Regions from separate parts of the Streptomyces sp. NPDC021622 genome, predicted to be linked through region 2. Evidence: riboswitches for the same ligand, from Rfam matches in the RefSeq annotation. Region 2 holds a riboswitch; each other region holds the start of a gene.
The links. A riboswitch is a leader RNA that binds a small molecule or an ion and turns the genes downstream of it on or off. The one in region 2 is predicted to bind cobalamin.
Positions count from the first base shown of each region.

Region 1 (7,387 bases), on a different contig from region 2:
CACGTCCGTGAAGTTGGACATCAGCGGTACGGCACAGACGGCGACCCGCAGCACGTCATCGCCGACCGGGGGAGCGACGACGGACTCCCGCACGGCACCCCGCAGGGACACCCGAAGGCCGTCCTCCTCGTCGATGCCGAGGCCGTGCTGGAACGGCAGCACGCCGAACGTGCGCCGCCCGGTGAGTCCTTGCAGCATGTCGAGCCCGGGTTCGAGCAGCGACACATCACCCCGGAACTTGTTGACGAGGTACCCGGCGACCAGTTTCTGGTCCTCGGCGCCGAGCAGCGCGGTCGTGCCGAAGAAGGAGGCGAAGACGCCACCGCGGTCGATGTCGCCGACGACGACGACGGGGAAGCGGGCGGCCCGCGCGATCCCCATGTTCACGATGTCCGTACGCCGCAGATTGATCTCGGCGGGACTGCCCGCGCCTTCGCAGATCACGGCGTCATAGCTGCCCCGAAGTTCCTCAAGACATCCCACGACGGTGGAAAGCAACGCCTCCTGGCGCCCGCCGTGATAGCCACGCGCACTCATCTCGCCCACGGGCTTCCCCATGAGCACCACCTGACTGCTGCGGTCGCTGCCCGGCTTGAGCAGCACGGGATTCATCAACGCGCTCGGCTCGACCCGGGCGGCCTGCGCCTGCATGGCCTGCGCCCGCCCGATCTCGGCGCCTTCGCGCGTGACGAAGGAGTTGAGCGACATGTTCTGCGCCTTGAACGGCGCGACGGACACGCCCTTGCGGGCAAGCCACCGACAAATCCCGGCGGTGACAACACTCTTCCCGGCATCGGAGGTGGTCCCGGCAACAAGCAGCCCACCACTCATGAGCGTCCTCCCAGCTCGTGCTGCCCTTGCTGTGGGCAGGCGTTCCGCAGGGCGAGTGGGGTCTCCCCTGCTCGAGCGAAGCCGAGAGCTTGGGGAAGGGTGGGCACAGCCCCAGCCGCCGGTCCCCGCTTCCGACGGGCGGCAATGGCAACCCCCAGCGCCAGCAGACCAACCCGCCGAGACAGCCGCACAGCCCGCTCGATGTCAGCCACGGCAACGTCCCGCCCACCCCCGTTCAGAACGGGCCGATGCTCAACCCGCCCCCCGTACGAGAGCGTCCCCCCGAGCCGCACCCCCAACGCCCCCGCAAAGGCCGCCTCCACAGGCCCCGCATTGGGACTCGGATGCTTGGCGGCATCGTCACGCCAGGCCCGCAGCGCCCCGGAGGGCGAATCCCCCGCAGCAGCCGCAAGCAGGGCGGTAAGCCGAGCCCCCGGCCACCCCAGGACGTCATCGAGCCGAGCAGACGCCCACCCGTACCGGAGGTACCTCGCGGACTTGTGCCCCACCATCGCGTCCAACGTGTTCACGGCCCGAAACCCGACAAGCCCCGGAACGCCCGCCAACGCCCCCCACACCAGCGCCCCCACGACGGCGTCGGACGTGTTCTCGGCGACGGACTCGACGACGGCCCGCGCGATGCCATCGGCATCCAGCGCCTGCGGATCCCGCCCGCACAGATGCGGCAGCCGCTCCCGGGCCACCTCGATGTCCCCCGCGGCGAGCACCCCGCCGATGGCCCGCGCCTCACGCCCGAGCGAGGTCCCGCCGACCACGGCCCAGGTCGCCGCGGCGGTCAGCGCGACCGATCCGGCGCGCGAGTGACGACGTACAAAAGAAGAGGCAAGGGCGGCGGCACCCGCCGCCCCGCCGGCGCACACCACGGCATGCAGCGCACCCCACCCGCGGTGATCCCGCCACAGGACACGCTCGACGGCACCCGCCGCACGCCCGAACGCGGCGACCGGATGCCCGCGGCGAGGATCACCGAGAAGCAGGTCACCGAGGAGCCCGGCGGCGGCGCCGTACGCGAAGTCGCGATCGGCACACATGGGTTCAGCCGACCGTTACGGGAAGGGGAGCGACGGGCCCGGCCTGGACGGGCGGGGGCACAGGAACCGGCAACGGGCGGCCGCGCATGGCGATATGTCCTCACTCAGGGTGTCCGCGCCCTGGTTCGACGTGATCGGCGGGCGAGAGTTCCTGGCTCACGGGGAGTCGTCTCCCCGGTGACAGTGGCGGGACCGCGCCGGATTCGCACCGGCTTCCTCTTCTGCCGCCGTAATGGCTCCGGCAGTCCACCACGCCCGCGAACGCCCGTCAACTCGCCTTTGACCTGCGACGGGAGAGTGTGCCAAGGCCCACATACGAAGGTGGGGCGCAAGGCGCCGAAGCGTCCCGCACCCCACCTTGAACTCCGTCGTCGGGCGACGGACTCAGGCCGTCAGGCGACGATCAGATAGATCCCGTATGCCACCGCGGCCGTGCACAGCGCGAAGCACAGGTACGCGCCCGCGCGCGCCGCCACCGCGTTGCCGCCCGCGGCGGAAGTGGCGCCGGAGGTGGCCGCCTCGTGCTTGGAGAGGCCGACGATGCCGAGGGTGAACAGGCCCACCAGGGCCACCGTCACCGCGAGGCTGACTCCGAAGACGGAGCCGAGAGCTGCCCAGTCGATGTCCATGCTGATCTGTCCTTACACCGTGGCGCGGGCGGGATCCGCCACAGGGCCGGTCGGGGCCGGGATGGTGGCCTTGACGTGGTCGTCGTCGGCGGCCGTCGCGGCGGCGCCGGTGGGCGGCGGCGTGACGGCGGCGATCGCGGTGGTCACGACGCCCGCGGGCTCCGCGTCGGAGCCGCCGATCTCGTCGTCCGCGACGTTCGTGTGGTCGACGGCGTTGCGCCGCGAGAGCACCCAGATGACGGCCGAGCCGCCGACCAGGAGCGCCGCGGTCGCCGCGATGCCCCAGGGGCCCTGCTTGGTGAGGAACTCGGCGCCCGCGCCGACCAGGCCGGCGGCCGGGAGCGTCAGACCCCAGGCGACGAACATCCGGGTCGCCGTGGACCAGCGGACCACACCGCCCTTACGGCCCAGGCCCGCGCCCATCACGGCGCCGGAGCAGGACTGCGTGGTGGAGAGCGAGAAGCCGATGTTCGACGAGGCGAGGATGACCGTCGCGGCGCTGGTCTGGGCGGCGAAGCCCTGCTGCGGCTGGAGGTCGGTGAGGCCCTTGCCCATGGTGCGGATGATGCGCCAGCCGCCCAGGTAGGTGCCGAGCGCGATGGCCACACCGGCCGAGACGACGACCCACATCGGGGGGTTCGCGCCGGGGTTGAGGACGCCGCCGGTGACCAGGGCGAGCGTGATGATGCCCATGGTCTTCTGCGCGTCGTTCGTGCCGTGCGCCAGCGAGACGAGGCCGGCGGAGGCGATCTGGCCCGCGCGGTAGCCCTTGGCGGTGGCCTTGGTGTCGGTGTTGCGGCCGATCCGGTACGTCAGGCGCGTGGCCGCCATCGCGGCGAGACCCGCCACGAGCGGCGCGGCGAGGGCCGGGATCAGGATCTTGGTGACGACGGTGCCGCCGTCGATCGACGACCAGCCCATCGACATGACGGCGGCGCCGATGAGGCCGCCGAAGAGTGCGTGGGAGGAACTGGAGGGCAGACCCACCAGCCAGGTCATCAGATTCCAGAGGATCGCGCCCACCAGGGCGGCGAATATGACCTCTGTCTTCAGTCCGTCCTCGTTGACGATGCCGCCAGAGATCGTCTTGGCGACTTCGACGGAGAGGAATGCTCCGACGAGGTTCAGCACGGCGGACATGGCCACCGCCGTCTTGGGCTTGAGAGCGCCGGTCGAGATGGTGGTAGCCATCGCGTTGGCTGTGTCGTGGAAACCGTTCGTGAAGTCGAACACGAGAGCGGTAACGATCACGATCCCGAGGAGAAGCGTGATGTGTTCCATTTACCCAGGCTTCTGTTGGACGTCAGTGGCAAGTGGAACGTAGGCAACCTGGGTGAACGGAAAGTGAACTGGGCCGGGCCGTGCGGTGACTCGATGCGGGGCACCGCCACTCCGCTTCCGTCGGAATGGTGACGGAGATCGTCCGGAGTGGCGGCACGAGGCCCGGAATCCGGGCTTCCAAGGGCTTTTTGGCTACCCTCGGGCGAACCTCTTCAGCTGGTTCATCGAGCCGTTGAAGAGATTCTGATCACCCGGGAGCTTGCCGCCGTTGTCGTACTGCCAGATGGTCAAGTACGACCACCCCTTGGGCAGTGTCCCCGACGTCGACGACCAGCGTGCGAGCCACAGTGCGTGATTCGCCCCGAAGGCGCGGCTGCCGCCCGTGCAGTTGTTCCACCACTTGGTGGTCGTGTAGATCACGGGACGGCGTCCCGTCTGGCGCTGCACCTCGTTGCTGAACGACTTGATCCAGTTGGCCATGCCGGTCTTGCTGAGGCCGTAGCACTTGCGTTTGCCGTACGGATTGTGCTCGATGTCGAGCGCGGGCGGCAGCGTCCAGCCGTCCGCCCGCCAGCGCCCGCCATGGCTCATGAAGTACGCGGCCTGCTTCTTGCCGGATGACTTGTTCGGTACGGCGAAGTGGTACGCCCCGCGGACGATGCCCGCATTGCGGGAGCCGTTGTACTGCTGCTGGAAGCGGGGATTGCGGTACGTGTGGGACTCGGTGGCCTTCACGTACACGAAGCGTGCGCCCTTGCTCTTGGCCTTCTGCCAGTTGACGTTCTTCTGGTGCGACGAGACGTCGTGGCCCCTCGGCTTGCCCGCCGCCGAAACCGGAATCTCGGCGAGGGCGGTCCCGCTCAGGGCCAGCGTTGCCACTGAGGCGGCGATGACGCGGGCGCGACGACGGGACGGTTTGTGATCACGAGCCATATTTCCCCCCGGATGGCGACGTGCATGACAAATCCCCCAGAGGTTACTGGAAGATCACCTCATGCCGGTCGATCGCCAGCCAATCATCGTCAGAAGGGGATGAATGCCCATACACGCCGATACGGACCCGCCGGCTCCGCCCTGCGGTGCCGCGACCCCGGCTGGCAGGATCACGGCATGACCGAGCAGCGGCAGCACGCGATGGAACGGGCCTGGGGCGATCTCGTCGCGGCGGCTCGCAGGACCGTCTCGGACGGCCTGGTGGTCGGCACGTCGGGCAATGTCTCCGTACGCGTCGGCGGCACGGTCCTGGTCACCCCGAGCGGAGTCCCCTACGACCGGCTCACACCGCGGGACGCGGTCGGCGTCGACCTCGACGGCACCCGGCTCTTCGGCGACCTCGCCCCGACCAGCGAACTGCCGATGCACCTCGCGATCTACCGCAACACCTCCGCCGGAGCCGTGGTCCACACCCACGCGGTGCACGCCACGGCCGTCTCCACGCTGCTGCCGGAGCTGCCGCCGATCCACTACATGGCGGCCTCGATGGGCGGCCCCGCGCGCGTCGCCCGGTATGCGCCGTACGGCTCGGACGAGTTGGCCGAGAACATGCTGCACGCTCTGCGCGAGCGCACAGCTTGTCTCCTCCAGAACCACGGAACCATCACATACGGAGACACCCTGGACCAGGCATACGACCGCACGGCCCAGCTGGAATGGATGTGCCGCCTCTGGCTGACGGCAAGCGCCATCCCCGGCCACGCGCCGACACTGTTGTCGGGGAGCCAACTACGGGAAGCGGAGGAACGGCTGCGGGGGTACGGGCAGGGTCACGCCTAGCCAGGCAGCCCGCCCGTTTGTGGCCTGGTGTGCCGGCGGTTTGCCCACCCACCCGGGCCGCCCCGTTTGTGGCCTGGCGTTCCGGCGGCTTCCCCACCCAGGCGCCCGCCCCGTTTGTGGGCAGGCATTCCGGCGACTTCCCCACCCACCCCGCCCGCCCCGTATGCGGGCAGGCGCCCCGGCGGATTCCCCACCCGGGCCGCCCCGTTTGTGGGCAGGCGTTCCGCACGGCGGAACGGGTGGGCACAAACGGCCCACGGTCCGCAGACGAACACCGGGGTCCGGGGCGGAGCCCCGGAGGTACCAGGGAGAGCCCCCAGGCGCCAAGCCCCGCGGAGTCACCCCGCGGCCCCCGCCCACTGGCCCTACCAAGCCACCCCGCCGACACTGGACAGGTGCGCCCAGCCAAAGCGACGGCAACGGCCGTCACCGCCGCAGCGACCGCCCTCCTGGCCGGCGCAGCCGCCATCGCGGCGGGCCGCTTCGCCAGCAACGCCGCCCTCAAGGCCCCGGCAGGCCGCCCCCTGCCGACCGAGCCCCGCCTCACGGTCCACGCCACGGCGGCCGGCCAGATCACCCTGACCCGCGCCCTCGCGAGCCTGCGCCCCGGCAGATACGGCCTCGGCGGCGACGGCAGCCACGCCGTGATCGGCCCGGTCGTCGACTCCGCACCGCACGAGGCCGACACCGTCGTACGCCGCCTGGAAGCCGTCACCCACGGCACCCTGGACCCCGGCGCACGGGTCCGGCTCACCCCGCAGGTGTACATCGGCGACCCGCACGCCGCGCTCGACATCGACCACGCGGACGTCGACATCCCCGGAGAACTCGGCGGCCTGCCCGCCTGGTTCGTGCCCGGCGCCCGCGACACCTGGGTGATCACCGTGCACGGCCTCGGCACCACCCGCGAGCACCCCATGGTCGTCATGGACTTCCTGCACCGCCTGCAGTTCCCGGTCCTCGACCTCGCCTACCGCGGCGACCTCGGCGCACCCCGCTCCCCGGACGGCCTCGGCCACCTCGGCGAGACCGAGTGGCGCGATCTCGACGCAGCCATCCGCTACGCCGTGCGCTACGGCGCAGAGAACGTGATCGTGCACGGCTGGTCCACCGGCGCGGCCATGGCCCTGCACGCCGCCGCGTACTCGGCCCTGCGCGACCGCATCAGCGGCCTCGTGCTCGACTCCCCGGTGCTCGACTGGGAGGTCACCCTGCGTGCGCTCGCCGCGGCCCGGCGCACGCCGGGCTTTCTGCTGCCGCTCGCGGTGCGCGCCGCCCAGGGGCGGACCGGCCTGCGCGGCGACCGCATCCTGGAGGCCGCCGACCCCGACGTACTCAAGGTGCCGACCCTGCTCTTCCACGGCCCCGACGACGTCATCGCTCCTTGGTACCTGTCCCGCCAACTGGCCGCCCAGCGCCCGGAACTCGTCACTCTCCACACGGTTCCGGATGCGCCCCACGGCGCCATGTGGAACGCGGACCCGGCGGGCTACGAAGAGGTGCTGCGGCGCTTCCTCACGCCCCTGATGTAGCACCCCGCACACCCCGGACGTAGCGCTCCGGAGCCTCACGAAGTCATTCCGTTTGGGTTTTCGGACCGTCAACAGGAAGACTGCTCCCGTGACGTCCCGTATCCCGCGCGACTCAAGGCTCCGACTCGTCCGTGCTCAGTCCCCGATGGCCGAGAGGCGAGCATCGGCGGATCGCGGCGCAGCGCGCCCCCTGACTGCCCCCGGCGCAGTGACCGAGGCCCGTTCGCGCCGTCCCGCGCCCCGGCCGCCCGAGGGCACCCCGGCCCCCGCCGAGCTGGCCCGCATGGCC
Region 1 covers NZ_JBFACK010000001.1:908,158-915,544, forward strand. The annotation lists gene AB0G47_RS04100 (cobyric acid synthase) at 1-831, opposite strand, end outside; gene AB0G47_RS04105 (cobalamin biosynthesis protein) at 828-1,883, opposite strand; cobalamin riboswitch at 2,006-2,157, opposite strand; gene AB0G47_RS04110 (hypothetical protein) at 2,276-2,512, opposite strand; gene AB0G47_RS04115 (inorganic phosphate transporter) at 2,525-3,793, opposite strand; gene AB0G47_RS04120 (lysozyme) at 3,986-4,726, opposite strand; gene AB0G47_RS04125 (class II aldolase/adducin family protein) at 4,904-5,566, shown strand; gene AB0G47_RS04130 (hypothetical protein) at 5,962-7,098, shown strand; gene AB0G47_RS04135 (hypothetical protein) at 7,187-7,387, shown strand, end outside.
Region 1: it holds a riboswitch for cobalamin, as region 2 does, so the genes downstream of both, AB0G47_RS04105 (cobalamin biosynthesis protein) here and AB0G47_RS09770 (ABC transporter substrate-binding protein) in region 2, are expected to answer to the same signal.

Region 2 (7,387 bases):
GGCTCGCGCGCCACCACCTCACCGCCCTTGATCAGCTCGACGAGGAGTTCGTGGTCGGCGAGCTCCACCGGCACCGGGCCCGTGCCGATCACCTCGGCCTCGGCGACCCCGTGCTCGTCGGGCCGCCGGGCGGCCCACTTGCGGCCGCCGACGGACGACTTCCCGCCCACGGACTTCTTCGCCACCGCCTCCAGCGGAGCTTGAGGGTCCGCCGAGTGGGCGCGGGCCACCAGCTTGTAGACCATCGAGCAGGTGGGGTGCCCGGACCCGGTGACCAGCTGGGTGCCCACGCCGTACGCGTCGACGGGCGCCGCGGCCAGCGAGGCGATGGCGTACTCGTCGAGGTCGGACGTCACGACGATCTTCGTCTTCGTCGCGCCGAGCTCGTCCAGCTGCTGCCGCACCCGGTGCGCGACAAGGAGCAGGTCGCCGGAGTCGATGCGTACGGCGCCGAGCTCGGGCCCGGCGACCTCGACGGCCGTGCGGACGGCCTCGGTCACGTCGTACGTGTCGACCAGGAGCGTCGTGCCGGGGCCGAGGGAGTTGACCTGGGCCTGGAAGGCGTCCCGTTCGTTGTCGTGCAGGAGGGTGAAGGCGTGCGCGGACGTGCCGACCGTGGGGATGTCGTAGCGGAAGCCCGCCGCCAGGTCGGACGTGGTGGTGAAGCCGCCCACGTACGCGGCGCGCGATGCGGCGACGGCCGCCAGTTCGTGGGTGCGCCGTGCGCCCATCTCGATCAGCGGGCGCTCCCCGGCGGCCGATGCCATCCGGGACGCGGCGGCCGCGATCGCCGAGTCGTGGTTGAGGATGGAGAGGATCACCGTCTCCAGGAGGACGCACTCCGCGAAGGAGCCCTCGACGCGCAGGATCGGCGAGCCCGGGAAGTAGACCTCGCCTTCCGGATAGCCCCAGATGTCACCGCGGAAGCGGTACGAGGCGAGCCACTGCAGGGTCTCCTCGTCGACGACACGGCGCTCGCGCAGGAAGCCGATGACGTCGGCGTCGAAGCGGAAGTTCTCCACGGCGTCCAGGACCCGCCCGGTGCCGGCCACCACTCCGTAGCGCCGTCCTTCGGGCAGTCTGCGCGTGAAGACCTCGAAGACGGAGCGCCGGTCGGCGGTGCCCGCCTTCAGCGCGGCCTGCAGCATCGTCAGCTCGTAGTGATCGGTGAAGAGCGCCGTCGACGGAACATCCACCGGCAGCCCAAGGTCCGCTGTGTTCATACGAAGGATGCTACCCCGCATCTCGTCACTCTGACGATTTCCCGGGTCCATTTGTGCGATGGCCCCCTGCGGGTGGCAGCATGGGACAAGTGAGTACGGCTCCCGCAGAGATCACGCGCCCGGAATCGGCCGAAGAGACGTTCGCCGTCCCTGAGCCGGACGTCCCCTGGATCACGCTCGTCCACAACGACCCGGTCAACCTGATGAGCTACGTGACGTACGTGTTCCAGGCGTACTTCGGGTACTCGAAGCACAAGGCCACCAAGCTGATGATGGATGTGCACCACAAGGGCCGAGCCGTGGTCTCCACCGGCACGCGCGAAGAGATGGAGCGCGACGTCCAGGCCATGCACGGGTACGGGCTTTGGGCCACCCTCCAGCAGGACCGCAAGTAGCAGGCCGACAGCAGTGGACCGGAAGCAGCGACGCATCTGATGCCAGGACAATTCGAAGCGATCCCCGGGGGCGGCGCCGCCGTCGCGCTCGACGAGGTCGAGATCTCGATCATCCGCTCCCTCGCCGTCCAGCTCCTGGAGCTGATCGGCCCCGGACCGGGAGAGGACGCCTCCGACGACCCGCTCGCCGAGCTGTTCGCGGAAGGCCCCAGTGAGCCGCCGACCGACCCGGTGCTCCAGCGGCTGCTTCCCGACGCGTACGGCGGACCGGGCAGTGAGGAGGGCTCCGCCGATGCCGACGAACTGCGGGCGTACTCCGCGGAGTTCAGGCGCTTCACCGAGAACGACCTGCGGGCCAAGAAGCGGGACGACGCCCTCGTGGTGATCCGCTGCCTGGACTCCATGACGGCGGCCGGCGACGGCGGCGCCGTCCTCAAGCTGTCGGCGGAGGAGTCCCGGCACTGGCTCGGCGCCCTCAACGACCTCCGGCTCGCGATCGGCGCGCGCCTCGACGTCATTGACGAGGAGGACACGGACCTCCTCTACCAGCTGCCGGACGAGGATCCGCGCAAACCGATGGTGATGGCCTATTTGTGGCTGGGCGGTCTGCAGGAGACGCTGGTCGGCACGTTGATCGTGTAGTGGAACGGCTCACTTGGGCCGAAAGTCGATGTAGACGGCACCTGTAACAGGTGTTCGCTCAGCGGATCCTCAAATCCGGATAACGATCGCGTCACTTCAATGCCCCCGTATGACGCCGCGGGGGAATTTTGTCCGCTTCTTCCAGTGGTCTGCGCCACACGTGGCTGAGCCGATCACTGTTGCGACCGTGATAAATCTTCACGACCACTCGGTGACGCCACCCATGTCACCGATGGCGCTCGGGCCGGCAGACCGCCGGTAGCACTCCATCCATATCCGGGGGGATCAGGACCTGATCCGTGGCCATTCGCAGACTGCGGGCACGGATCAGCGTGGAGAAAGGCGTCACCATGACCTCAGTGCAGGTCGAAGAGCATCACGACGGCAATGAGGCCGATCAGGCCAAGGGCTCGTCCGGTTCATCCGGCGAGGGCTATCAGCGCGGGCTCGGGGCCCGACAGATCCAGATGATCGCGATCGGCGGTGCCATCGGCACCGGCCTGTTCCTCGGCGCGGGCAAGGCCATTCACAAGGCCGGGCCCAGCCTCATCCTGGCGTACGCCATCGCCGGCCTTGTCATCTTCTTCATCATGCGGGCCCTGGGCGAGCTGCTCATGTACCGCGCCGTCTCCGGTTCCTTCTCGGAGTACGCGCGCGAGTTCATCGGCCCGTTCTTCGGATACGTGACCGGCTGGACGTACTGGCTCTTCTGGGTCGTCACCGGCATCACGGAAGTCACGGCCGCGGCCCAGTACATGCAGTACTGGACAGACAACGCCATCCCACAATGGGCGTACGCGCTGATCTTCACGGTCATCCTGTACGGCGCCAACCTGATCTCCGTGAAGCTCTTCGGTGAGCTCGAGTTCTGGTTCTCGATGGTCAAGGTCACCGCGATCATCGGCATGATCCTCATCTGCGCCGGCATCCTCACCATCGGCTTCTCCGACGCCGGTGACACCGCGTCCGTGAGCCACCTGTGGGACCAGGGCGGGTTCTTCCCCAACGGCATCGGCTCCACGCTGATGACACTGCAGATCGTGATGTTCGCCTTCCTCGCCGTCGAGCTGGTCGGCGTCACCGCGGGCGAGTCCAAGGACCCCGAGAAGACCCTGCCCAAGGCGATCAACACCGTGCCGTGGCGCATCGCCGTCTTCTACGTCGGCGCGCTCATCATGATCCTCTCGGTCGTGCCGTGGACGTCCTTCAAGCCGGGCGTCTCGCCGTTCGTGAAGGCCTTCGAGGAGATGGGTCTGGGCGTCGGCGCCGCCATCGTCAACTTCGTCGTCCTGACGGCCGCGCTCTCCTCCTGCAACTCCGGCATGTACTCCACCGGCCGCATGCTGCGTGACCTGGCGCTCAACGGCCAGGGCCCGAAGTTCTTCACCAAGCTCACGAAGAACGGCCTGCCGCTGGTCGGCACCACCTTCTCCGCGGCCCTGATGCTGGTCGGCGTCTGGATCAACTACCAGTGGCCGGGCGAGGCGTTCAACTACGTCGTCTCCTTCGCCACCATCTCCGGCATGTGGGCCTGGATCATGATCCTGGTCTGCCAGATCAAGTACCGCCGCAAGGCCGACCGCGGCGAGCTGCCGCAGTCCACCTTCCGGGCTCCGGGCGCGCCGTACACGAGCTGGTTCGCCCTGCTCTTCATCGGCATGGTCATCGTGATGATGGGCGTCGACAAGGACGCGCGCATCTCGCTCTACGCGGCCCCGGTGTGGGCGCTCATCCTGGGCGTCGGCTACCTGGTCATGCAGAAGCGCAACGCGCAGCCGACGGGCGGCGGCGACGCCGAGCCGCAGGACGCGATCAAGTCCTGACTCCCGTCTGATCCCTGCTGATCCCAGCATGTGGGCCGATCCGTACCATCCCTCGGTACGGATCGGCCCCTCTGCTTATCCTGGCTCCCATGCTGACCCTGACCCAGGCCCTCCACGACCAGATCGTCGCGCACGCGCGCCAGGACCACCCCGACGAGGCGTGCGGCGTGGTCGCGGGTCCCGCGGGCACCGGCCGCCCCGAGCGCTTCATCCCGATGCTGAACGCGGCCCGCTCGCCCACGTTCTACGAGTTCGACTCGGGCGATCTGCTCAAGCTGTACCGCGAGATGGACGACCGCGACGAGGAGCCGGTGATCGTCTACCACTCGCACACGGCGACCGAGGCGTACCCCTCGCGCACCGACATCACGTACGCGAACGAGCCCGGCGCGCACTACGTCCTGGTCTCCACGGCGGACACCGACGGCGCGGGCGACTTCCAGTTCCGCTCCTACCGGATCGTCGACGGCGAGGTCACCGAGGAAGAGGTAAAGGTCGTCCAGGCATACTGAGCCTCACCTTTGAGGCGGCAGGACCCAGGAAGCCGGTGCGAATCCGGCACGGTCCCGCCACTGTGACCCCACCCTTCGCGGGTGGGGCAGTCAGGAACTGACCTGCCGCCTTCTCCCACGGATACAGGGGACGCGGAATCCCCTGGAGGAGGCACAGCCCAGCCATGTCCCGCCCCCTGCGCGCACTCATAGCCGCCGCCCTGCTCGCCCCGCTCGCCGCGTGCACGAGCTCCGCGGAGCCCGATTCCGCGCCGGGGGCGAAGGCCGCCGGGTTCCCGTACACCGTCACCAACTGCGGCGTGAAGACGACGTACGATGCGCCCCCGAAGCGCGCCGTGACGATGAACCAGCACACGACGGAAGTGATGCTGGAGCTCGGCCTTGCGGACCGCATGGCGGGCACCGCCTTCCTGGACGACAAGGTCCTTCCGTCGTACGAGAAGGCCTACGCGTCCGTCCCGGTCCTGGCCAAGGAGTACCCCTCCTACGAGAAGCTGCTCGCCGCCAACCCCGACTTCGTGTACGGCGGTTACCCCAGCGCCTTCCTCGCGGGCGAGGGCCGCAGCCGCGCGGCGCTCGCGAAGTCCGGCATCAGGACCCGCCTCGACGTGGAGGGCTGCGCGAAGCGCCCGGTGACCATGGAGGACGTCTTCCGGGAGGTCCGCGAGGTCGGCTCCACCTTCGGGGTACGGGCACGGGCGGACCGCTGGGTGAGCGGCGCCGAGCGCCAACTGGCCGAAACCGAGAAGCAGTTGAAGGACAGGAAGCCGCTCCCGGTCTTCGTGTACGACAGCGGCGACAAGACGGCCTTCACGGCGGGCGGCCGCGGCATCGGGAACGACATCATCAAGCGCGCGGGCGGCCGCAACGTCTTCGCCGACCTGGACAAGTCCTTCGGCGACGCGTCCTGGGAGTCGGTGGTGGACAGCAGCCCCGAGGTGATCCTGATCCTCGACTACGGCGGCACGACGGTCGCCCAGAAGAAGCGCCGCCTCCTGGAGGACCCGGTGCTCGCCGACGTCCCTGCCATCAAGAACAAGCGGTTCGCGGTGCTGCCGCTGTCGGATGTGGTGACGGGGGTAAGGGCCCCGGCGGCGGTAGGGAAGCTGGCATCGCAGCTGTGAAAATCTCAGCCCGTCCGGCGTTTGAGGACGAACTCGGCGAAGCCGGTGACTCTCCGGTCAGCACACGGCCGGCGAAGCCGGAACATTCGGGAAGGGGCGGGATCGGGGAAAGAAGGCCGCCCTACGCAGCCGTGATCGCCGGGCTCCTCGTGGCCCTCGCCGCAGCGGCAACCGCAGGCCTCGCCCTCGGCTCGGTCAAGATCCCCGTGACCGACGTCCTGGAGATCCTCACGGGCAGGGCGGAACCCTCCCCCTTCCGCACGATCGTGCTGGACGCCCGCCTCCCCAGGGTCCTGCTCGGCGCAGCCGTCGGCGCGGGCCTCGCCGTCATAGGCACGGTCCTCCAGGCCCTGGTCCGCAACCCCCTCGCGGACCCCTTCCTCCTGGGAGTCTCCTCCGGCGCGTCGGCCGGCGCGGTCGCCGCCATCGTCCTCGGCAGCGCCTTCGGCATCGGCGCGGGCCTGTCCATCACAGTCACCATCCCCGCCGCGTCCTTCGCGGGGGCACTCCTCTCCCTGCTCCTCGTCTACACCCTGGCCAGAAGCGCCGGCGGCGGCTTCGCCACCGGCCGGCTGATCCTGGCGGGCGTGGCCGTCTCGTACATCCTCTCCGCCCTGACCAGCCTGATCCTGGTCGTCGCGGACAGCACGGACCACCTGCAGGAGGTCCTGTACTGGACGCTCGGCGGCCTCGGCAGCGCCCGCTGGGGCATGCTGGCCCTGCCCGCCGGCGTACTGATCGTCGGCACGGCGCTCCTGCTCGCCCTGGCCCGCCCCCTGGACCTGCTCCTCGTCGGCGAGGAGGGCGCCACCGTCCTCGGCCTGGACACCGCACGCTTCCGTGCCGCCGTCTTCGTCCTCGCCTCGCTCCTGACCGGCGTACTCGTCGCGTACAGCGGAGCGATCGGCTTCGTCGGCCTGATGGTGCCGCACGCCGCCCGGATGCTGGTCGGCGCATCGCACCGCGCGCTCCTTCCGGTCGCGGCGCTTGCGGGCGCGGTGTTCCTGGTGGCCGCCGACCTCGCCGCGCGCACGGTCGCCGCCCCGCAGGACATCCCGGTGGGCGTGCTCACCGCGCTCACCGGCGGCCCGTTCTTCCTGTGGCTGCTGCGCAGGAGCCGTGGCGGGGAGGCGGCCGTATGACCGCCCTGAGCACCGAGAACCTCTCCTACCGGGCCCCCGGCGGCCGTCTCCTCGTCGACGGCGTCACGCTGCACGCCGCGGACGGCGAGACCGTCGGCATCGTGGGACCCAACGGCAGCGGCAAGACGACCCTCCTGCGCTGTGTGTACGGCACGCTGACGCCCACCGGCGGCCGCGTCCTCCTGGACGGCGACGACCTGGCGGGGCGCTCGGCCAAGGCCCGCGCCCGCCGCATCGCCACCGTTCCGCAGGACGGCCACGGCGGCTTCGAGCTCACCGTCCGGCAGATCGTCGCGATGGGCCGCTCCCCGCACAAACGCTTCTGGGAGGCGGACACGGCCGAGGACGAGCGTCTCGCCCGCGCGGCCCTCGAGCGGGTCGGCGCGGCCGCCCTCGCGCACCGCACATTCGCCGGGCTCTCCGGCGGCGAGCGCCAACGCGCCCTGGTGGCAAGGGCGTTGGTGCAGCAGCCCGCCGTACTGATCCTCGACGAGCCGACCAACCACCTGGACATCCGCTACCAGCT
Region 2 covers NZ_JBFACK010000003.1:509,241-516,627, reverse strand. The annotation lists gene AB0G47_RS09795 (nicotinate phosphoribosyltransferase) at 1-1,223, opposite strand, end outside; gene clpS (ATP-dependent Clp protease adapter ClpS) at 1,304-1,618, shown strand; gene AB0G47_RS09785 (DUF2017 domain-containing protein) at 1,658-2,260, shown strand; gene AB0G47_RS09780 (amino acid permease) at 2,611-4,083, shown strand; gene AB0G47_RS09775 (M67 family metallopeptidase) at 4,173-4,595, shown strand; cobalamin riboswitch at 4,568-4,716, shown strand; gene AB0G47_RS09770 (ABC transporter substrate-binding protein) at 4,760-5,719, shown strand; gene AB0G47_RS09765 (iron ABC transporter permease) at 5,854-6,861, shown strand; gene AB0G47_RS09760 (ABC transporter ATP-binding protein) at 6,858-7,387, shown strand, end outside.

Region 3 (7,387 bases), on a different contig from region 2:
TGGTGGATGTCCAGGTGGTTGGTGGGCTCGTCCAGGAGGAGTTCGCGGGGATTCTGGGCCAACGCGCGGGCTATCTGGACGCGTTGGCGTTCGCCGCCGGAGAGGGTGTGCCAGGACTGGGCGGCGCGGTCGGTGAGGCCGGTGCGGGCGAGGGCATCGGACACCGCATCGTCGTCCTGCGCCGAGGGCGGGGACCAGGCCCTGCGGTGCGGGATGCGGCCCAGACGTACGACGTCCCGTACGGTCAAGTCGACCTGGGTCACGGCGTGTTGCTCGACCACGGCCACTCTGCGGGCCACCGTCCGGCGGCCGAGTTCCGGCAGCGGTCGGCCGTCCAGGGTGACCACCCCCGAGGCCGGGGAGAGGACACCGGCGAGCAGGCGCAGGAGGGTGGACTTGCCCGAGCCGTTGGGGCCGAGGAGGCCGACCGTCGCGCCCGGCGGCGGGGCGATGCTCACCCCGTCGACGACGAGGCGCCCGCCCGCCCGGCGGCTGACCCGGTCCGCTCGCAGTCCGGTGGTCATATGGCGGCCCTCCGTGTGCGGTAGAGGACCAGGACGAACGCCGGGACGCCGATCAGGGACGTCACGACTCCCACCGGCACCTCCTGCGGGTCAAGGACCGTGCGGGCCAGTGTGTCCACCCACACCAGGAACACCGCGCCCGCGAGCGCCGTGACCGGGAGCAGCCGCGCGTGCCCGGAGCCGACCACCGCGCGGGCCGCGTGCGGCAGGACAAGGCCGACGAAGCCGATGGCGCCCGCGCTGCTGACCAGGACCGCCGTCAGCAGGGCGGTGACGGAGAGCAGGATAAGACGGGTGCGGGCCACGTGGACGCCCAGCGTCGCCGCCGCGTCCTGGCCGAACGCGAAGGCGTCCAGCGTGCGGGCCTGCGCCAGGCAGACGGTGAGCGCCGCCAGGAGGACCGCCGCGCAGATCCATACGTCCGTCCAGCCCACCCCGCTGAGCGAGCCGAGCAGCCAGAAAAGCACCCCGCGCGTCGTCTCCGCGTCGGCCGCGGTCAGGATCACGAACGAGGTGAGCGCCGAGAACAGCTGCATGGCCGCGACGCCGGAGAGCACGACGCGGTCGGTGCTCCCGCCCAGCGCATGGCTGAGCAGCAGGACCAGGGCGAAGGAGCACAGGGCGCCGGCGAAGGCGCCCGCCGAGACCGACACGACTCCCCCGCCGACCCCGAGGACGACGACCGCGACGGCTCCCGTGGACGCCCCTGAGGAGACGCCGAGGACGAAGGGGTCCGCGAGCGGGTTGCGCAGCAGGGACTGGAGGACCGTCCCGCAGACCGCGAGGCCCGCGCCGCACACCGCGGCGAGCAAGGTGCGCGGCATCCGCAGGTTCCAGACGATGCCGTCCCGCAGTGGCGTGAGCCCCGTCTCTCCCCCGCCGAGGTGCGCCACGACCGCCGAGAACACATCCGGTACGGAGATGGCGGCGGGGCCGATGGTGACGGCCACCGCCACGGAGAGCGCGAGCGCGGCGGCACCCGCCGCCCACAGCAGGGCGCCGCGCGCGTGCGTCACTTGGCGAGCCCGAACTCGCGCAGCGCGGCGGCCACCTGCTCCACGCCGTCCACGGTCCGGATCGTGGGGTTCATCGCCTGGCCGCTGAGCAGGACGTACCGCTTCTTCTTCACGGCGGTCAGATTCTTGGTGACCGGGTTGGACTCCAGGAACTCGATCTTCTTCTTCGCGCTCTCGGCCGTCTGCGCCTTGCGGGTGAGGTCGCCGATGACCAGGACGTCGGGGTCGCGGTCCGCCACCGTCTCCCAGTTGATCTGGGGCCACTCCTCGCGGGTGTCGTCGAAGACGTTCTTGGCGCCGAGCTCGCGCGTGATGATGCCGGGGGCGCCGCAGCAGCCCGCTATGTAGGGGGCCTTGGAGTCGGAGAACCAGTAGAGGAGCGTGGTGTCGGAGGCGTCGATGTCCTGCTTGGCCTTCGCCAGGCGGGACTTCAGGTCGGCGACCAGGCGCTCGCCGCGCTTCTGGACCCCGAACGCCCGCGCCAGGTCGCGCACTTCGCCGTACACCGTGTCCATGGTGAGCGCCTTGACGCGGCTGCCGTCGCCGTCGCCGGTGTTGTCCTTGCCCGCGCAGTCGGTGGGCGAGACGTACGAGGGGACGCCGAGCTCGGTGAACTTGGCGCGGTCGGCGACGCCGCCCTTGCTCACCGTCGCCAGGAAGGATGCGGTCACGAAGTCCGGCTCCTGGGCGAGGACCTTCTCGAAGGAGGGGTAGCGGTCGGAGAGGCGCTCGACCTTGGCGTTGTCCTTCTCCAGGCCCTTCAGGACCGGGTCGGTCCAGGTGCCGGTGCCTGCCATGCGGTCGGCGAGGCCGAGGGAGAGCAGGATCTCCGTGGAGCCCTGGTCGAGGGAGACGGCCCGCTGCGGCGGCGCCTTGATCTGCGACTTCTTGCCGCAGGAGGTGAGGGTCAGCGGGTAGCCGGCGGCCTTCTTGTCCGCGGTGGAGGGCGTCGACGAGCCTCCGCAGGAGGTCAGCGTGACGGCAAGGGCCGTGCCGAGGAGGACGGGCATACGTACACGACGGGCTGTGGAGGACACACGATCCCTTGAGTCTCATGGCTCATACGCGGAGCCTGGCCTGCTTGATCACCTCCGCCGCCCGGTGCGCGGACAGAGGTGCCAGCAGGTCTTCGGACTCGGGGATCGGCCGGGCGGGGCGCCTTCCCAGGCGTCCGTGGACGCCCAGTGGCCGTGGCCCCGCCCGTCCCCCCTCACCGCTGCGCGTCAGTTCCGGATTCGCACCGGATTCCCTGGCCCTGGTGTGGGTTTGACTGGCGTGCGCAAATTATCACGCTGGCCGGGGCGAGCCGCGGTAGGTGCCGAAGGACCACTTGTTGCCCTCGGGGTCGGCGATCGCGAACTCCCGGCTGCCGTACGGCTGGTCCTCGATCTCGCGGATGATCTTCACTCCGGCGTCGGTGAGGCGCCCGTAGAGATCGTCGACATGGTCCGTGACGACGTACGCGCCGAAGGTGCCCGGCTTGAGGCACCAGCCCTCGGCCTTCTCGTCGTACGAGCCGAGCATGATCGCCCCGCCCTCGGGCCAGTCGAGCTCGGCGTGGGCCACCCGGTCGCCGTCCTCGTAGACGGCGGTGCGCAGGAAGCCGACCGTGCCGACGAGGAAGTCGATCAGGGCGGGTGCGTCGTGGGCCTGGAGGGTCGGCCAGACGTCGGGGGCACGTTCTGCGGGGGCGGATGTGGTCTTGGTCTGCTGCTTCTCGGTGGTGTTCATGGCTCCTACTCTTCGCCTCCGCCATGGCTCCCGGCTTGGATATTCCGGCACTCTTCGGCCAGCCAGCCGCTGGGGCTCGTGCCGGTGTACTGCCGGAAGTCCCGCACCAGGTGGGAGTGGTCGAAATAGCCGCAGTCCGCGGCGACCCGCGCCAGATCGGGCGCGGCGCCCGCGGCGACGGAGCGCACGACGGTGTTCCGCGCGCGCTGGAAGCGCATCAGGCGGGAGGCCTGCTTGGGGCCGATCCCCAACTCGGCGCGGAAGAGGGCGGTGAGCCTGCGCTCGCTGAGCGCGACGTGCCGGGAGAGACCGCCGAGCGTGCCCGCGCCCCGGTGCCTGGCCAGCCAGGCCCAGGCCTCGGCGACCTCGGGGCGGACGGAGCCGGCGGCGTCCTCGGCGGCCACGCGCTGCCTCAAGTAGGCGGACAGGGCGGCGAATCGCTCCTCCCAGGTGTCCCGCTCGCACAGCAGCTCCCGTACGTCGGCGGCGCGGCGCCCCATCACCTCCGTGCCGGACGTGACGATGTCACCGGCGAGCTCGGCGGCCGGTACGCCGAACAGGGCGCGGGCGGCGAGCGGATGCACGGCGAGCTGGATGCCCGCCTCGTGCTCGGGCTTGACGACGTACGCCGGTGACTGGTGCAGACCGCCGAGGACGATGTCCGTGCTGATCGCGTCGGCGCCGCCCGCCTGCTCGGGGGTGAGACCGCTGACGACCGGGCCGTCGAGCGAGAAGATCAGGGTCAGATACGGGGACGGCAGGCCGCGGTGCAGGCCGGGCCGCTCGCCCGTGGTGCGGTAGCCGACCGCGGACACGACCATCCCGTCGAGCCGCGGGACGGCCCGCACGAACTCGCGGGAGCCGGTCTCCATACGTTCCAGTATGCGATGCACGGGGCCCGGGCGCGGGGCGGAAGCGTTCGATGCTGCTACCCGCGCCGGGCCGGTCCATGCCCCTCACGGCCGGTGACGTCGATCATGGGAATCTGCCGTCTGACCTCGTACGATGGCCCGCCGCTCCGGACGGGGCGCAGACCGCTCTCAGGGGGCAGAAACATGGCAGTAGGAGCAAAGGGCAAGCTCGCGGTTCTCGGTACGGCGGGCGCGCTCAGCGCGGCGGTGCTCGCGGGCATGGCGCTCTGGCCGGGCACGGAGGCGACGGCGGCCGACTCCTCGGTCAAGACGGCGGCCGAGCTGCCGCACTGGCCGAAGCCGGTCGCGGCGAAGCTCGGCAAGGTGATCTCGGAGAACGGCCACAAGGGCGCGTACGCCGTCTTCGACGCGGACAACACGACGTACCGCAACGACCTGGAGGAGGCGCTCCTGCCCTTCCTCGAGATGAAGGGGGTGCTGACCCGCAAGTCGATGGACCCGTCGCTGAAGGTCATCCCCTTCAAGGACACGGCGCAGCACAAGGAGAGCCTGTACAGCTACTACAACCGGCTCTGCGAGGTCGACGACCAGGTCTGCTATCCGTGGGCCGCGCAGATCTTCTCCGGTTTCACGCTGAAGGAGCTCAAGGGGTACGTCGACGAACTCCTCGCCTACGACAAGCCGATCCCGGCCGAGTACTACGAGGACGGCAAGCTGACCAAGACCGAGGTCGAGGCGCCCGAGTTCTTCACCGGCATGCAGGAGCTCTACAAGTCGCTGCGCAAGCACGGCATAGAGGTCTACGTCGTCAGCGCGGCCAGCGAGGACCTGGTGCGGATGGTCCTGTCCGACCCCAAGTACGGCTACAACGTGAAGCCCGAAAACGTCATCGGCGTCGGCCTGCAGCTCAAGGACCGCAAGACCGGTGAAGTCACCAGCTCCCGCAAGGAGATCGCGGAGGGCCGCTTCGATCAGAAGAAGCTCGCCGGGCGTGAGCTGACGCCGAACCTGTGGGCGCCGCTCACCTGGTTCCAGGGCAAGCCGGCGGCCATCAACACCTACATCGACGAGTGGCAGAAGCCCGTCCTGGTGGCCGGCGACACCCCGGTGAGCGACGGCCCGATGCTGTTCCACTCCGCGGATGTGGAGCACGGCGGGGTGCGGGTCTGGGTCAACCGCAAGGACAAGTACATGCAGCAGCTGAACGAGATGAAGCGGACCAACGCCGACCGGCAGCGTGAGCTCGGCCAGAAGGTCACCGCGGACAAGCGGTGGCTGACGGTGGTGCCGGACGAGATCCGCTAGGCCTCGACGGCCCCCACCACGCCCGTGGCGATCGCCTCTCCCAAGGCCGCGTGATCCGCCGCGTTCTGGGCCACGTACCGCAGCGCGAAATCCGCCACGGCGCGGTCGAACGTGTCGGCGCCGCCCAGGTACGCGGCGATCGCGATCCGGTCGCCGGAGCGGGCGTGCGCACGGGCCAGGGCCGTGCCGCACAGGCCCGCGTAGCGGGACAGTTCCGATGGCTTCATGGACGACACGTCCGCCGAGCCCTTCATGTCGCGGAGCTGGCGCCAGTAGTAGGCGCGCCCCTGGGGTCCGGTCATCCAGCCGAGGAAGATGTCGCCCGAGGCCTGCAGCAGCCGCTGCCCGGCGACGACCCGGTGACCGGGGTGGCGGTAGGGGCCCTGCGGCAGGTGCTCCTCCAGGACCGATCGCATCGCCTCCTTGATCTGGAGGAAGAGCGGGTCGTCGGCGTCGCGGCCCGCAAGCAGGACGATGAAGCAGCGGGTGCCGACGCTGCCCACCCCGGCCACCTTCCGCGCCGCGTCCACGAAGTGGTACCGGTCGAGGAGGAGCCTGCGCTCCTCGGAGAGCGTTGAGCGGTAGTCGCCGAAGATCTTCCGCAGCGCCGCCGTGTCGGGCACGCCCACCGGCTCCAGGAGCGGCGGATCGTGGATGATGCGCCGCTCTCCGTCCACCTCCTCGGTCAGCTCGCCCAGCGCCTGGAGGCTGGTGCGCTGCCGTGCGCGGTCGAGGGTCGCCGTCAGGCGCTTGCGGTCGCGGGCGGAGTCGATGAGCGTCAACAGGCCGTGGGCGTCTATCCGTTCGTACCAGACGGCGAGTTCGCCGAGCCCGGCGAGGCGTCGCATCGAGGTCCGGTACGCCGTCACCGCCGCGAGGGCGGCTTCGTGGGCGGCGTGCTCCGCGTGGCCGTTGTCGCGGGCGGCCACGGCGACGCTCGCGGCCAGGCGTTTGACGTCCCACTCGAAGGGGCCGGGGCAGGTCTCGTCGAAGTCGTCGAGGTCGAACAGCAGGGTGCGCTCCGGCGAGGCGAACAGGCCGAAGTTCAACAGGTGGGCGTCGCCGCAGAGTTGGACCGTCAGGCCGCTGTCCCGCTGGACGGCGATGTCCCCCGCCATGACGGCGGCCGCGCCGCGCAGGAAGGCGAAGGGGGACGCGGACATCCTGTCGTAGCGGATGGGGAGGAGTTCCTGGACGCGGTCCTTGCCCTGGCGTTCCAGGACGGCCACCGGGTCGGGGCGGTCGGCCGAGGGTATCCATGCGCCGTGCGAGGAGCGGGACGCCCGTTTGCGGGCCGCCTTGCCTAGCCGCGCGCGTTCGGCCGGGGTGGTCATGGCCCTCTCCCCTCTCCGATGGTGGCTCCCGGCAACAGCCTCCTCTCAGGGGCAGCCAATGCCGCCATGGGCGCGTACGCATGCCGGGTACGGCAAACGGGTGACGCGCGCCCCCCCTGCCGGTGAGCCCCCGGTCAGCCGCCGTCCGGCCCCGCCCAGGCCGCCACCCGCTTGGCGAGTGCCCCGCCGGCCCGTGTCCACGCGAAGTGGTCGAGGCGGCCGCCGGCCTCCTGCATGGAGTACCGGACGCGGGTGACACGGGCGCCCGGCACCTTGCCGACGAGGTGGTCGATGGCGGGTGCGGGAGCCCAGGTGTCGCCCTCGACGGAGACCGCGAGGACGGGCAGGTCGAGGGTGCGCAGGGCGGCCTCGTAGTCGTGGGTGGAGCCGGTGGCGGAGTAGCGGCCGGTGCGGCCCTGGCGGGCCCAGTCCCGCATGACGCCCTTGGGCTGGTTGCCGCCGAAGCCGAGCCGGACGCCGGGCCACCGGCCGAGCAGCGTCGACGCCCCGGCGGCGAACAGCTGGCCGATGAGCAGCAGGGGCCCGCGCAGTCGTCCGTACGCACGGAACCAGACCGAGCCGGAGGCCACGAGGGCGACTCCGTC
Region 3 covers NZ_JBFACK010000001.1:400,452-407,838, reverse strand. The annotation lists gene AB0G47_RS01855 (ABC transporter ATP-binding protein) at 1-524, opposite strand, end outside; gene AB0G47_RS01850 (iron chelate uptake ABC transporter family permease subunit) at 521-1,540, opposite strand; gene AB0G47_RS01845 (ABC transporter substrate-binding protein) at 1,537-2,550, opposite strand; cobalamin riboswitch at 2,643-2,830, opposite strand; gene AB0G47_RS01840 (VOC family protein) at 2,828-3,271, opposite strand; gene AB0G47_RS01835 (helix-turn-helix domain-containing protein) at 3,277-4,143, opposite strand; gene AB0G47_RS01830 (HAD family hydrolase) at 4,327-5,448, shown strand; gene AB0G47_RS01825 (DUF2252 domain-containing protein) at 5,445-6,782, opposite strand; gene AB0G47_RS01820 (alpha/beta fold hydrolase) at 6,917-7,387, opposite strand, start outside.
Region 3: it holds a riboswitch for cobalamin, as region 2 does, so the genes downstream of both, AB0G47_RS01845 (ABC transporter substrate-binding protein) here and AB0G47_RS09770 (ABC transporter substrate-binding protein) in region 2, are expected to answer to the same signal.

Region 4 (7,387 bases), on a different contig from region 2:
CGAGCGTCGCTCCCCACGCCCGCCATGGCGGCCTCCGCGGACGCCGACGACTGGCGGACGTCCTGGCCGTCGGCGCACGAGGTGGTGGACGTCCCCGGCGACCACCTGACGATGATGCGGGAGCACGCGGAAACCACCGCGTCGGCGATCCGCACGTGGATCCAGGCACGCACGGCGAAGGCGACCTCCTGAACGGCCTGCCCTGCACGGGGAGTCGGCGACCCAGAGGCTGATGGCCGCCGCGCCTACACGTCACTGATCGCGCAGCTGCTCGGCGGCTTCCTGGTACGCCTCGGCGGCACGGGCGAAGTAGTCGAAGAGGACGTCGAGTTGCTCCGGTGAGTACCCCCCGAGAATCTGCCCGATCTTCTGCCGCGCGGGGGCCATGACGCGGTCGAGGTCCGCGGGTTCGCCGAGCGGCTCGACGGTCACCTTGCGCCGGTCGCCGGGGTCGGGCACGCGGCGGACGTAGCCCGCCTGCTCCAGACGGTCGATCAGACGGGTGGTCGGCCCGGTCGTCAGACCGGTGCGCGCGGCCAGTTCACCCGGGGTCATCGCGCCCGTCAGCTGCAGGATGTTCAGCGCGTACAGATCGGTGGCGCCGAGCTCGCAGGCCCGGGCGCTCGCATGACCGTGGAGCAGCACCGCGCTGAGGTACTGGCGGTAGATCTGGCCCGCATCGGGGCGCTTGGCCGGCGTTGACATGGGCTGCCCCACTCCCTAATCTCTTCCTCAGAGAAGAGAAATCTTTGACGCAGTAACTTCGCCTACGAAGTTATCACGGGAGGGGCATCACCATGAACGCCACCAGCACCCCGCAGTCCGAGAAGTCCGAGCCGGCCGAGCAGGCGGAACCCGCCACCGCCCCGGCTCCGAAGAGCCGCCGTCGCCGCCGCATCAAGATCACCCTGGGCGTCACCGCGCTGACACTGGTCGCGGCCGCGGGCGGCGGATACCTGTGGCTCAACGCCATCTCCGACGCTAAGAACCTCGGCGTGAGTGACTGCAACGCCGTCAAACCCGAAGTCACCGCCACACCGGCCGGCACCGCGACCGCCGACGACCAGCGGGCGGTCTGCCGCACCCTGCGTTCGATGAAGGACGCGTGGGCCCGGCACGACGCCACCGCGTACGGTGACCAGTTCACCAAGGACGCCACGTACACCAGCTACGTGGGCACCGCCTACCAGGGCCGACGCGACATAGCCGAAGGCCACCGCGCTCTGTTCGACGGATTCCTCAAGGGCACCAAGCTCTCCGACTCGTGGCTCAGCATCCGCTTCTACGGCCCCGACACCGCCGTGGCCACCAGCCGCGGCGACACCTACGAGGGCGGGGAGCCGAAGGCGGCCGACCTCTCCAAGACGCAGACCTACACACTGGTCCGCCAGGCCGACGGCACATGGCGCATCGCCGCCTTCCAGAACACCAAGCGCCAGCGCGTCATGGAACGCATCTCATTCCTGTTCTCCCCGGACACCAAGCCCGCGGCCGAGAAGTGAGCCCCCCAAGACATGACGACGGCGCCGGTGACCGGTGCGAGCGCGGGGACCACCGCGGTTCACCAAGCCCCGCCGACCCCAAAGAGGGTGGCGGGGCCGGTACTTCGGGCTGCGTGCGCGTCAGGCGACGGCTGGTGTCGGCTGCTCGGCCTCGGTCTTGGCGTCGGCCGCCCGAGGGGCGAGGAGACGCTGTGCCAGGGCTCCGAAGAGGATGCCGAAGACCGCCCACAGCACGGCCTGGATCGCCAGTGAAGCGACTCGGAACTCCCACAACAGGGCTGCGGGGAACCCGGCCTTGACCGCGTCGTCGTTCGCGGGCAGGAACACGAACGCGACAGCGACCACGGCGATGAACCCCGCCCCGGCGGCAAGCGTCGCGTTCCAGTTGCCCAGACGCGGTGCCAGTCGCCGCCCGATGATGACGGCGGCGATGCCGAGCAGCACGCTGAGCAGGATCATCAGGAAGAACAGTGTGGTTCTCTTCGAGATGGTGTCCGGGTTGCCCACCGCGGGTGGGGTCGCCGGGTACTTCAGGAACGGCACGAGGTAGACGGTGGTGAAGGCGGCGGCGGCCGTGAGCGCGGCGGTCGCCCGTGGGCTGAACCGGCCGACGCGGCCCAGCGCGAAGGAGAACGCCAGGGACGCGATGCCGCCCAGAGCGACCCCGTACACCAGAACACCCGTGGCCAGACCGGCGGTCGACTGCACCGACCGGCTGACCGCTTCTTCCTCCTCGGCGGCTTCCTCCTCGTGCGCGGCGCCACCGTGCCCCGCGTGGGGCGCTTCCTGGGCGGCCTGGGCCTCCTCCACGGCGATCGAGCCGTCGACGGGCGGCTCACCGATCGCGTAGGCCACACCGAAGGCGAAGAGTCCGGCGATCAGGCCCGCGAGCATGCCACGGACCAGCAGATTTCTCACAGTTGAGGCGTGCACGTACTTGTCGCCTCTCAGTGGCACGGGAAGCCGAGCAGATGACGACCGTCGTGGACCCACTCGTGCACGTCGGTGCCGGCGAACACAGAGGTGACGCCCTGCTCGGCACCCACGAAGTACAGCGCGATCAGCGCCAGGAGCCCCACGAACAACGCCCAGGGCAGGACAGCCCGTACGGGCAGAGCAGCCGGTGCAGGAGCGGGAGTGGCGGAAACGGCAGCATTGACGACAGCATCGGCCATGATGAAACCTCCTTGGGGAACACGCGTCCCATACGGTGGTGCAGGACGACGGTCCACGGGTCTGACTCACCGCGGCGTCACCCTCGAAGGGTTCCGCTGCGGCTCACAGTGGCGCGACCGTGCCGGACTTGCACCGGACTTCCGTCTCGCCGTCGTCACGTTCTGTTGAATGTTCGCCGTGACCGTACCGCGTGCCGTACCTCCGGCCAAGGGCGTGAGTCCTGTATCACGCCGATACGCCCCCAACACGCCGACACGCCCCCGCAGATAGGGTTGCCGCGGGTCAACGGCCATGTGAAGGCCCTGCGGAGGAATCGATGACCGTACGTCTCACGCTGATATCTCCCGCGACGAGTGAAGCTCTGAAGGAGGTCCGCTTCGACGACGACAGTCCTCTCGACCCGGCGGGAATCGCACGCGCCGAGGCGGCCGCCGGCTCACTCCCCCCGGCCGTTGCCACCTACACCTCACCGTCCCCGCGCTGCCGCGGGACCGCCCACGCACTCGGCCTTGCCCCCGCCGAACCTCTCGCCGCCCTCGCTGCCTGCGACATGGGCCGCTGGCGAGGACGGACGCTGGACTCCGTGGCAGGCGCCGAAGCGGAAGCCGTCGCTCTCTGGCTGGACGATCCAACTGCCGCACCCCACGGCGGCGAATCACTGCGCGAGGTACGCCACCGCATCGCGGCCTGGCTCGATACGTTGGGCAGCCAGGCCGGGCACATCGTCGCCGTAGCCGAGCCGGACGCGATCCGTGCCGCCCTCGTCCACGCCCTGTCGGCACCCGACCAGGCATTCTGGCGACTGGACGTCCGCCCGCTCACCGCCACCCGGCTCAGCGGCCGCACCGGGCGATGGAACCTCCTCAGCGGTCACGCCCTGGCACCGTAGGGAAGTTCCGCCCCACTGGGCCGTGGTCAGATCACGACACCTGCCCACAGCTGTGGCGCGGAGCCTCACCGAAGATCCTCGCCACAGGAGAACCCCCGGAAGACAGGGCGAACGGACGCCCGACGGACTGGATGCGCCACCTGAAAACGCCACGTCGCGCCACCCCTTCCACCACGTAGAGATATCTACCAGCATGAACATGGCGAACCGGGCCAGAGCACCGGACGTCGGGATTTTTGCGGTCTGCCGAGGGGGTCAGATCTGGCACCACGACATCAGCCTCACGAAGGAGAGCCATGAGAAGTCACGCGCGACAAGCAGTTGAGTGGCTCGCCGCCGCCGCGACGGACCCCCGGGCATGCAAGCGGGCATGGCACGCAGAGAACGGGACCGCAGTACTGGCATCCGGACGGTTCTGGGATGTGCTGAGCGTGCCGGAGGAGCTGGGCCTTTTCACCCTCGACGTCCTGTTGCGCACCCCGCTGCAGGAACCCGGCCCCACACTTGCGGACTTCGCCGCGCACCGGGTGGGCTTCTTCCTGCCCCCGGATCCCGAAAGTCGCTGGGTCGGCTCCGGCATCCGTTACGCGGGCAAGGGCGCGTGGATTGCCGCACCGGCTCCCCATCGGGCAACCGGCTCTCTGCGATGGCTTGTCCCTCCCGACGGCTGCGGCACCCTGTTTGCCCCAACCGCCGTGGAACTGGCGCTCCATCAGGCCACCGGGATACTCGCCACCCTGCTCGAACCGGTCGCACCCCACGACCGCGGCCGTACGACCGCCGGCAGCGCGACCCGTCGCGGCCGTCGCTACCCGCGCGGAACCAGCGCACTGGACGGCAGCAGGTCGGAGTGACCGCCTACGTCGGTGCGGGGTGGGGTGACGAGGGCGGCCCACTGAGCATCGTCCCAGCCAGGCACCATCCGCCCCTTGGCCCACCACTCAGCCACCAAGGTGGAGTAGATCGGCGGGTTCATCCCGTACGCATCGGCGAGTTCGGCGTAGGGCGGATCGGCTGCCTCCTGGTCCAGGAGGCACCCGGTCGTGGTGGAAGTGCTGTCCATGCCGCTGCAACATGGGCGGGGAGGCCGGCGGTACGCCCGCCCTGGACGATGCCCCCGAATCGAGTGAGCACGCCCCCTCGATCGGGGCCATGTACTTGTCCGATAAGAGCTTCCGGACCGGCCATCGCCTCACCTCTCAACGGGCGTTTCCACTCGGAGAGTTGCGCGATGGCCGCCCCATGACCAGGTTCCAGATCCTGCCGGGCGCGGTGTCGACGTGCGGCCCAGATCGCTCGGCATTCTGAGGGCATGGATCATCGCAGCCTCGAACCGGCGGAAGCAGCGGCCCGGGACTACTCCGGCGCGGTCTACGGCTCGCTCCTTGCCGCCTCAGTCATTGCCGCGGTGGGGACGCTGGGTCCCTTCCCTCGGCTCCAGGTCGTGGTCATGCTGCTCACCAACGGTCTGGTCTTCTGGATCACGCACGTCTACGCCCGCGTTGTGGGCGACAAGCTGGCACATCAGGCGCTGTCGTGGGAAGTGATCCGCCGCGAGGCACGCAGGGAATGGCCGATCGCCGGGGTCGCGCTCCCGCCGGCTGCCGCCGTGGTGGTGTGTCCTTCCCTGGGGCTCAGCCCCTCAGGCACCGGGTGGGTTGCCCTCGGCGTCGCCCTCGCCGAGCAGGTCGGCTGGGCCACCGTGGCCCTCGTCAGAGCCGGTGCCCCGCGCCGGCTGATCGCCATGACCGGTGCGGTCAACCTCTTCGTGGGGCTGATCCTCGTGAGCGCGAAGGTCCTGGTCAAGCACTGAATTGCCGCACGCGTGCGCAGGGTGCGGTGCTGGTACAGGATCGCGTTCACCGTCAAAGTGCCACGGCCTCCGGCAGTGTCTGTTCGGCCCAGATCACCTTGCCCTGGGGGGTGTACCGGGTCCCCCAGCGCTCCGCTATCTGCGACACCAGAAACAGGCCCCGGCCTCCCTCGTCCATCGTCGCGGCGTACCGCAGATGCGGTGAGGTGCTGCTGCCGTCGGCCACCTCGCAGATCAGCGTACGGTCGTGGATCAGCCGTACGTGGATCGGCTCGGAGCCGTAGCGGATGGCGTTGGTGATGAGCTCGCTCAGGACGAGTTCCATGCTGAAGCCGAGCTCGGACAGGCCCCACTCGTCGAGCTTCTGGGACACGGCGTCGCGCATCCCCGCGACGGCGGCCGGGTCGAGCGGCACATCCCAGTCGGCGATCCGGTCGGGCGGCAGTCCCCGGGTGCGGGCGATGAGCAGGGCGACGTCGTCCTGGGGACGCCCGGGCAGCAGCTCGTCAAGCACGGCCTGACAGCTCTCCTCGGGCGGCCGGTCAGGGTGGCCCGCCAGCGCATCACGCAGCAGTTCCATTCCCACGTCCAGGTCGCGCCTGCGGTCCTCGATGAGGCCGTCGGTATAGAGGACGAGCTGGGCGCCCTCCGCGAGCTCCAGCTCGGCGGTCCGGAACGGCATGCCGCCGAGGCCGAGAGGCGGCCCGGTCGGCAGGTCCGCAAAGGTGACGGTGCCGTCGGGGTGGACGAGTGCGGGCGCCAGGTGCCCCGCACGCGCCATGACACAGCGGCGCGTCACGGGGTCGTAGATCGCGTACAGGCAGGTGGCCCCCACGACGCCCGCGGCACTGTCCGTACCCACCTCGTCCTGGTCGATCCGGCCGACCAGGTCGTCCAAGTGGCTCAGCAGCTCGTCGGGCGGCAGATCGAGTGTGGAGAAGTTGTGCACCGCGGTCCGCAGCCGCCCCATCGTGGCGGCTGCGTGGAGGCCGTGGCCGACCACATCGCCGACGACCAGTGCCACCCGGCTCCCCGGCAGGGGAATCACATCGAACCAGTCTCCGCTCACGCCCGACTGGGCGGGGAGGTAGCGGTAGCCGATGTCGAGGGCGCTCTGCTCGGGCAGGGCCCGCGGCAGCAGGCTGCGCTGGAGGGTGACCGCCACGGTGTGTTCGCGGGTGTAGTGGCGGGCGTTGTCGATGCCGACCGCGGCACGGGCCACCAGTTCCTCCGCCAGCGACAGTTCCTCCTCGTCGAAGGGCTCGCGCTGCTCGGAGCGCCAGAAGTTGGCCATGCCCAACACGACGCCGCGGGCCTGGATCGGGGCGGCGATGAGGGAACGGATGCCGTAGTCAATGATCTCCTTGGTGCGCTCCGGGTCCTGTGCGTGCCAGCCCGTGGCGGTCGACAGGTCGGTCACCAGCTCGGAGTGGCCGCTGCCGTAGCCGCGCGCCTGGGGCGTGGAGGGCAGAAAGTCGATCAGCCGGCCCTTTTCATAGAGCGGATGGTCGTCCCGGATGCCGCACACGGCCGTGCGTCGCATGGCCGGTGTGGCGGGGGTCGGCTCCTCGCCGTGCAGCACGGCGTCGGCCAGGTCCACGGTGACGAAGTCGGCGAAGCGAGGGACGGCGACCTGTGCCAGCTCCTCGGCGGTGCCACGGACGTCCAGGGTGGTGCCGATGCCGAGTCCGGCGTCGTACAGGAGCTTGAGCCGTTCCCGTGCGGTCTCGGCCTTGCCGGTCACGGCCTGCAGCTCGGTGGAGTCGCGCAGCGTCACCACCGTTCCCTCGGGGCCTCCGCCGCGATCCGTCGGCCGCTGGTTGACCGCAAGGAGCCGCTCTCCGGCGAAGTGCACCTCGTCGGTGACCTCGCGCCCGGAGACGAGCAGCGCCACTGTCTCGGGGTCGAGGCTCGACAGTTCCGACACGAGCCGCCCCTCGACGTCCGGGGGCAGCTCAAGGAGTCGTTTGGCCTCGTCGTTCGCCAGCAGCAGCCGTCCGTCGCCGG
Region 4 covers NZ_JBFACK010000007.1:361,828-369,214, forward strand. The annotation lists gene AB0G47_RS17110 (SDR family NAD(P)-dependent oxidoreductase) at 1-192, shown strand, start outside; gene AB0G47_RS17115 (MarR family transcriptional regulator) at 253-705, opposite strand; gene AB0G47_RS17120 (SgcJ/EcaC family oxidoreductase) at 798-1,502, shown strand; gene AB0G47_RS17125 (CbtA family protein) at 1,623-2,435, opposite strand; gene AB0G47_RS17130 (CbtB-domain containing protein) at 2,450-2,677, opposite strand; cobalamin riboswitch at 2,717-2,859, opposite strand; gene AB0G47_RS17135 (histidine phosphatase family protein) at 2,995-3,567, shown strand; gene AB0G47_RS17140 (hypothetical protein) at 3,864-4,421, shown strand; gene AB0G47_RS17145 (hypothetical protein) at 4,376-4,630, opposite strand; gene AB0G47_RS17150 (hypothetical protein) at 4,880-5,380, shown strand; gene AB0G47_RS17155 (SpoIIE family protein phosphatase) at 5,433-7,387, opposite strand, start outside.
Region 4: it holds a riboswitch for cobalamin, as region 2 does, so the genes downstream of both, AB0G47_RS17130 (CbtB-domain containing protein) here and AB0G47_RS09770 (ABC transporter substrate-binding protein) in region 2, are expected to answer to the same signal.